2 linked regions of the Sediminicoccus sp. KRV36 genome follow. The protein of the gene in region 1 interacts with the protein of each later gene in a pairwise test. Links are inferred from orthologs where the notes say so. Each region holds a gene or a part of one and is shown on either strand. Other genes may lie near its edges.

What was found.
Region 2: the proteins of clpS (region 1) and dps interact in binary tests that used the Escherichia coli proteins (3 or more experiments, as listed by UniProt). The link is inferred for Sediminicoccus sp. KRV36 from one-to-one orthologs.

Annotation. Positions count from the first base shown.
Region 1 is NZ_CP085081.1:95,719-99,717, reverse strand. The notes cover bases 668-3,586. They hold clpS (ATP-dependent Clp protease adapter ClpS), read right to left. Parts: upstream 2,333-3,586; coding sequence 2,003-2,332; downstream 668-2,002. Other genes in these bases: LHU95_RS00460 (D-alanyl-D-alanine carboxypeptidase family protein), read left to right, coding at 3,342-3,586; LHU95_RS00465 (phasin family protein), read right to left, coding at 2,555-3,043; clpA (ATP-dependent Clp protease ATP-binding subunit ClpA), read right to left, coding at 668-1,860. Also shown: more of clpA, read right to left, coding at 1-667; more of LHU95_RS00460, read left to right, coding at 3,587-3,999. UniProt on the Escherichia coli protein: Involved in the modulation of the specificity of the ClpAP-mediated ATP-dependent protein degradation.
Region 2 is NZ_CP085081.1:3,520,323-3,523,841, forward strand. Bases 1-2,979 are described here. They hold dps (DNA starvation/stationary phase protection protein Dps), read right to left. Parts: upstream 1,742-2,979; coding sequence 1,259-1,741; downstream 1-1,258. Other genes in these bases: LHU95_RS16655 (transcriptional regulator), read left to right, coding at 1-1,232; LHU95_RS16665 (MFS transporter), read right to left, coding at 1,802-2,979. In the rest of the region: more of LHU95_RS16665, read right to left, coding at 2,980-3,391; LHU95_RS16670 (NCS2 family permease), read right to left, coding at 3,408-3,519.

The sequences.
Region 1 (3,999 bases):
ATTGGTCGTCATGATGAGGATGACGTTGCGGAAATCCACCGTCTTGCCGTTGTGGTCGGTGAGCTTCCCGTGATCCATGACCTGCAACAGGATGTTGTAGAGATCCTGGTGCGCCTTCTCGATCTCATCGAGCAGCAGGACGCAATGCGGATGCTGGTCGATGCCATCGGTCAGCAGCCCGCCCTGGTCGAAGCCGACATAGCCCGGCGGTGCGCCGATCAGCCGGCTGATGCTGTGCCGCTCCATGTATTCCGACATGTCGAAGCGGATCAGCTCGATGCCCAGCGTCTTCGACAGCTGCTTGGCGACTTCCGTCTTGCCGACGCCCGTCGGGCCGCTGAACAGGTAGTTGCCGATCGGCTTCTCGGCATCGCGCAACCCGGCGCGGCTGAGCTTGATGGCCGAGGAGAGCGCCGTGATCGCCGCATCCTGCCCGAAGACCATCGCCTTGAGGTCGCGCTCCAGCGTGCGGAGCACTTCCTTGTCATCGGCCGAGACGGATTTAGGCGGAATACGAGCGATCTTCGCGACCACCTCCTCCACATCCTTCAGCGTCACGGTCTTCTTGCGCTTGTTCTCCGGCACCAGCATGCGCGAAGCGCCGACTTCGTCGATCACGTCAATCGCCTTGTCGGGCAGCTTGCGGTCATGGATGTACTTGGCCGAAAGCTCCACCGCGGCGCGGATGGCTTCGGGCGTGTACTTCACCTTGTGGTGCTTCTCGTAATTGGTCTTGAGGCCCTGCAGGATCTTGACCGTGTCCTCGATCGAGGGCTCGTTCACGTCGATCTTCTGGAAGCGCCGGACCAGCGCGCGGTCCTTCTCGAAGTGGTTGCGATATTCCTTGTAGGTGGTGGAACCGACGCAACGCAGCGTGCCCTGGGCCAAAGCCGGCTTGAGCAGGTTGGAGGCATCCATCGCGCCGCCCGAAGTGGCGCCGGCGCCGATCACAGTGTGGATCTCGTCAATGAACAGGATGGAGCCCGGCTGGGCCTCCAGTTCATTCACCACGGCCTTCAGCCGCTCCTCGAAATCGCCGCGATAGCGGGTGCCAGCGAGCAGGCTGCCCATGTCGAGCGAATAGATCGTGGACTTGGCCAGCACTTCCGGCACATCGCCCTCGACGATGCGCTTGGCCAGGCCCTCGGCAATGGCCGTCTTGCCCACGCCTGGATCACCCACATAGAGCGGGTTGTTCTTGGTGCGGCGGCAGAGGATCTGGATGGTGCGCTCGATCTCGTGATCGCGGCCGATCAAGGGATCAATCTTGCCGGCCTGGGCGCGCTTGTTGAGGTTCACGCAATAGGTGCTGAGCGCATCCTGGTTGCGGTTGCCGCCGCGCGGCTTTTCCTCGCGCTCCTCCTTGCCGGCATTTTCCTCGGGCGTCGGCGCCTGGCCCTGGACGGGACGGGGCTGCGAGCGGCCGGGGGCCTTGGCGATGCCATGGCTGATGAAGTTGACGGCATCGAGGCGCGTCATGTCCTGCAATTGCAGGAAATAGACGGCATGGCTTTCGCGCTCGCTGAAGAGGGCGACGAGCACATTGGCCCCCGTCACCTCATCCCGGCCCGAGGACTGCACATGAATGGCGGCCCGCTGGACGACGCGCTGAAAACCAGCGGTCGGCTTCGGATCGCCCGTGCGGTCACTGACCAGCCCGGCCAGGTCCTTGTCGAGGAATTCGGTGAGTTCCCGCTTCAGCCGGTCCACATCCACGCCGCAGGCGCGCAGCACGGTGGTGGCATCGGCATCCTCGCCCAGGGCGAGCAGCAAGTGTTCGAGGGTTGCATATTCATGGCGGCGGTCATTGGCGAGGCCAAGCGCGCGATGGAGCGTCTGCTCAAGGTTGCGGGACAGCATGGATCAACGCTCCCACTGGAGATGGCCAGAACCGAGGATCGGCACGTGGCAGATGGATGATGATGTGGTGGCGCTCCCTTGCCGTCACACCCCATGCGTCATGTCAAACATGTCATTCCGCATGGCGATTTAATTCCAGGTCTCACTCTTTTTCTATCGTGCATTGCAGCGGATGCTGATTCTGGCGGGCCAGATCCATCACCTGCGTCACCTTCGTCTCGGCAACTTCGTAAGTGTAGACACCGCAGACGCCGACTCCGCGGCGGTGGACATGCATCATGATACGCGTGGCTTCGTCACGATTCTTCTGAAAAAAACGTTCCAGGACGTGAACGACGAATTCCATTGGCGTGTAGTCGTCATTCAGCATGAGGACCTTGTACATCGCCGGCTTCTTGGTCTTGGGGCGCGGCTTGACGACAACGCCGGTGGCGGGGCCGCCATCGCCGTCGCGTTTGTCCGGATCGGACATGGTGATTGGGCTCATCATACGGTTCCGGTCGTCCATCAATTGGCGTCGGGCACTGTTCGTCTCGTGGGTGCCGCGCGAGGGAGGATATCGGGTGCGGCCGCCCCACGGGAAGGGGTTCGGAGCATCACGATGCGGAATCCCCAAAAGGAAAGGGCCCGGACCGCAAGAACGGCCGGGCCCCCGAAGGCTCCAAAGGACCGGTTACCCGGCCTTATGAGTGACTTACGCCGCCAGCGGCTTGGCCATCTTCTCCATGGCGAGCGTCATGCGGGCCGAGATCGGCTCGATCGAGGTCTCGGCCAGCTTCATTGCCGCTTCGGAGATCTTGGTCGTGTCGTTCATGGCGCGCTCGAACGCGGTCTTGGTGAACGAGGCCTGGAAGTCGGTCGCGTCCTTCATGCTCTTCATGGTGGACAGCGCCTTCACGCCCTCGATCGCGTGCTCGGAGAGAGCCTGGAACATCGCCATGGTCTGGCGGGACAGGTCCTGCACGCCCGTCACATAGAGCTGCGACGCCTTGGTGAGGGCCTCCATGTTGCCACGGCTGAATTCGGCGGCCTCTTCGGCGGCCTTCATCATGTCGCCAGCGGTCTTGTTGGCGGTCTCCATCGTCTTCTCGACGGCAACGCGGGCCTGGGCCGTGCCGTCCTCAACCAGCTTCTTCGCCTGGGCGGCGCCGGTCTGCGCGGCCTGGGTCATCGCCTTCTTCATGTCTGCCTGATTTGCCATGGTCTTCATCCTTCCGAGAGCCGCTCCGGCCGCCCCGGAACTGGGGAAGGAACGAAGAGGCATGTTTTGCTGCAATGCAGCATGAAGCGTATTTAGGCTCCACCCCCGGCCGTTGCAAGCGATTTTTGTGCACTGCACAAAAATTCCCGGGGGAAGGAAAAGCGCCCCCCATGCGCGAAACGGATGGACAAACGGCGGCATGGCTGTTTCTTTGCCCCCAGCGTAAACGCCACGGCCGAACCTTGGGGGAGGCAAAACCGCGGTGTGCTGGGGAATCCGCATGATCATCTCTGCTCTTTCGCGCGCCGCCATGGCACTCATCCTGAGTCTGTGGGCCGGGGTTGCCACCGCTCAGATCACCGCGCGGGACCGCTACGCTTCCATCGTGGTGGATGCGCGCTCCGGCCAGGTGCTGAGTGCCGCCAATGCCGATGAAACCCGGCACCCGGCCTCGCTCACCAAGATGATGACCCTGTACATGCTGTTCGAGGCGATGCGCGATGGTCGCCTCTCGCTCAGCACGCCGATCCGTGTCAGCGCGGAAGCAGCCTCTCGCCCGCCGTCCAAGCTGGGCGTGCCGGCCGGCGGCAGCATCTCGGCCGAAAGCGCCATCCTGGCGCTCGTCACCCGCTCGGCCAATGACATCGCGACCGCCGTGGGCGAAGCGCTTGCGGGCGATGAGGATGCCTTTTCCCGCGCCATGACCCAGCGGGCCCGCAGCCTGGGCATGACGCGCACCACCTTCCGCAACGCCTCCGGCCTGCCCGACCCCGAGCAGGTGACCACCGCGCGGGACATGGCGTTGCTCGGGCGCCGGCTGATCGCGGATTTCCCGGATCAGTACCACTATTTCGCCACGCAGTATTTCGCCCATGGCAACCGCATGATCCGCAACCATAACGGCATGCTGCGCGATTACCCGGGCACCGATGGCATCA
Region 2 (3,519 bases), 3.4 Mb from region 1 along the record:
GCTTCGACGGCTTCACCCTGGATACCGCGCGCGGCGCCCTCTCGACCGGCGACCGGGAGGTGGTGCTGCGCCCGAAGACCGCTGCCGTATTGGCTCATCTCCTGCTGCATGCGGGCGAAGTGGTGAGCCGCGAGGCCCTGCTGGACGCCGTCTGGCCCGATGTCGCCGTCACAGATGACAGCGTGACTCAATGCGTCTCCGAAATCCGAAGGGCGCTGGGCGAGGCCGCGCCCCGCCTGCTGCAGACCCTGCCGCGCCGGGGCTATCTGCTGGCCACGGAACTTCGGCCGGAGGCGCCGCCCGCAGCATCCGCCCCCAATATGGCGCCGCGCCGCCGCGCCGCCCTGGCGCTGGCTGCTGGCCTGCCAGTATTGGCCGCTGCCTATTGGCTGTGGCCGGCGCTGCCGCAGCCCGCACAACTTCCGGCCGCTTCCCCACGCGCGATGGCCGAAACCCTTTTGGAGCAAGGCCGCGCACGCCTGCGCGGCGGCGGTTCCTTCGAAGTCCGGCTCCGTGAAAGCCTGCCCTTCTTCCGCGAGGCCAGCGCGCTTGACCCCAGCCTCGCCCAGGCCGCCGCCGAGGCCACCTTCACCTATGCCAATCTCATCACCGCGCGCCACAGCGAGGATCCGGCGGCGGACCTGGCCGAGGCCAGGCGCTACGCGGAACTGGCCCATGCCGCGGCACCGCAGGACCCCTTCACCCTGCATGCCCGCGCCGTCGTGCTTCGCCACGAAGGGCGCTACGCCGAGGCCCTGCCGCTGTTCCGCCAAGCGGGTGAGGACCCCAGCCGCATTACCGCCCGCGCAGGGGCGGGGCTGATGCTGCTGCTGCTCGGGCAGGCGAGGGAGGCGATTGCACCGCTCGAGGCCATGCTGGTGGAAGCGCCCTTTCACCCCTTCGCCGGCACCTGGCGGACCTATCTGGGGATCGCCAAGCTCTTCGCGGGCGAGGCGGATCACGGGGCTGAGGATTTCGCGCTGCCGCCCAGCCTGCGCGCCTTCATGCCGCAGGAGGAGCGGTTGCTCTACCGCCTCGCCGCACTGGCGCAGACCGGCCGCGCGGCCGAGGCCGCTGCCCTGCACACTCACTTGAGGGCGCGCGCCCCGGATCTGCTGGCCCGGACGCTGGCGGCGCCCGCCCTTTCACACGAGACCGCCTATCTGGCCCTGCGCGAGGCGCGCTTCGTGGTCCCGCTGCTGGCAATGGGCTGGGCCATCAGGATGGAATAACGGTGGGACGCGCCGCCCGGGCCGTCTCAGTCCAGATGCGCCTCCAGCATCCACAGCGCCTTGTCCAGCATGCGCGAGGTGCCGGTCAGCAAATCCGCCGTATCGGCGTCACCCGCCTCGGCGGCCGCATCGATCGCCGCGCGGGTGGTATCGGCCAGGGCGGCATAGCGTTCGGCCAGCGCCGCCACATGCGCCAGGCCGTCCCGCAGCTTGGCGGGATAGGGTGCCAGCCGGGTGGCCGCACCCACCGCCTGGGTAGTTCCATCGGGCGTGCCGCCCAGCTGCACGATGCGCTCGGCCGTGTCATCCACGGCGGTGCCGAGCTGGTCGTAGAATTCCTCGAACTTCGCGTGCAGCGCCGCGAAATGCGGGCCGCGTACGGTCCAATGGGCCATGCGCACGCCATTGGTCAGGTCCATGAGGTCCACCAGCGCCGCATTCAGCAGCGCCACGCTGGCGAGGCGGGCATTCTCGCCCAGGGTGTTTCGGGTCTTGAACAATTTGGCCATGGAAAACTCCTTGTCGGACATGATGTGGGCAGCCTCGCGCTGCATGTCACGTGATGCTGTTCAGACCCTGACATTCACATAGCGCACGGCTTCCGGCCCGCCCTCATCCGCGTGGAAGCCGGCGGCGCGGGCCAGCGTCACGCGATCCTCATCCGAAAGCCGCCCGGCCTCGCGCAGATGCTCGGCCCAGCTTTCGATGGCCCAGAGCTCAACCCAGCGATCCGGCTTGGCAATATCCTCATAGAGCCGCCAGGTGGCCGCACCGCCGCGCAGCCGGACCAGCCGGCATTCGGCCATGACAGCCAGGAACGCAGTCCGGTCGCCCGGCGCCACGTGATAGCGCACCACTTCCAGCACACGGTTCGCATCGTCATGCAGCAGATCGTGCAATTCGGCGGCGGCCGGGGCGGGACCGGCCAGTTCCACCGCCGGTGGAGCGCTGGGGGCATCGCCCTCCAGTCGCCAATGCCGGACCAGGATGGCGCCTATGGCGGCCCCCAGCGCGAACAATGCCATGGCCCAGGTGACGCCCAGCAGGCTCGCGATCCAGCCGGAAAGTGCGGAGCCCGCCGCCAACGCGCCGAAGAAGCACATCTGGTAGATGCCGATGGCCCGCGCCCGCACCCAGGCCGGCGCCGCCATCTGCGCCGAAGCCTGCAAGGTGGAGGCAGCCGAAATCCAGGACACGCCATAGAGCAGCATCCCGATGGCGGCGAAGCTCCAGTGGTGCAGCAAGGCCAGGATCGCCATGGCCAGCGCGCCGATCAGCGAGGCCCAGAGCACCATGCCGGACCGGTCGAGCCGCCCGCGCAAGGCCGGCAGCAGGAAGCCGGCACCCACCGCACCCACCCCCATGCAGCCCAGCAACAGCCCGAAGGCCTGCGGGCCGAGCGCCAGCGTGTCCCGCACCAGCAGCGGCAAGAGCCCCCAGACGGCCGAGCCGAACAGGAAGAACACCACCGCGCGCATGATCGCCGCATGCATGGCAGGCGTGGCCGCGACAAACCGCGTCCCCGCCCGCACGGCGGAGAGGAAATGCTCCCGCGGCATGCGCGACGACGTGGCCGGCCGCTTCCAGGCAAAGAGTGCGGCCACCATGACCATCAGGCAGAGCGCATTCAGCGCGAAGGCCGCCTCCATGCCGAACCAGGCGATGGTCAGCCCGCCGATCGCCGGGCCAATCGCGCGGGTGATGTTGAAGCCGATGCCGTTCAGCGCGATGGCGCTGATCAGATCCTCACGCGGGACCAGCTCTGGCGTGGTCGCCGCCCAGGCCGGAAAGGTCATGGCGAGGCCGGCACCGAGGCCAAACGTCAAGGCCACCAAGCCCCACGCCCCCAGCGCATCAAACCCGCTGAGCAGGCAGAGCAGGCCCGCCACGGCCGCCATCCAGAGCTGGGCGGCAATCAGAAAGACGCGGCGGTCCATGATATCGGCCAGCGCACCTGCCGGCAGCGCCAGCAGGAACACCGGCAGCATGGAGGCGGCCTGCACCAGGCTCACCATCATCGGCGAGGGATCAAGGCTGGTCATCAGCCAGCCCGCCGCGGTGTTCTGGACGAAGAGCCCGATATTGGAGGCCAGATTGGCCAGCCACAGCATCCGGAAGGCCGGATGGCGGAGCGGCGCCAGCGCGGCCGGGTTCTTCATCGCGCCAAGCTTTTCATCAGCCGACCGCGAATTTCACGGCACACAGGCCGGAGAGCAGCCAGACCGCGCCATGCACCTCAGCGGCGCGCCCGGCCAGCGTCTTGATGCCGGCATAGGCCAGGAAGCCG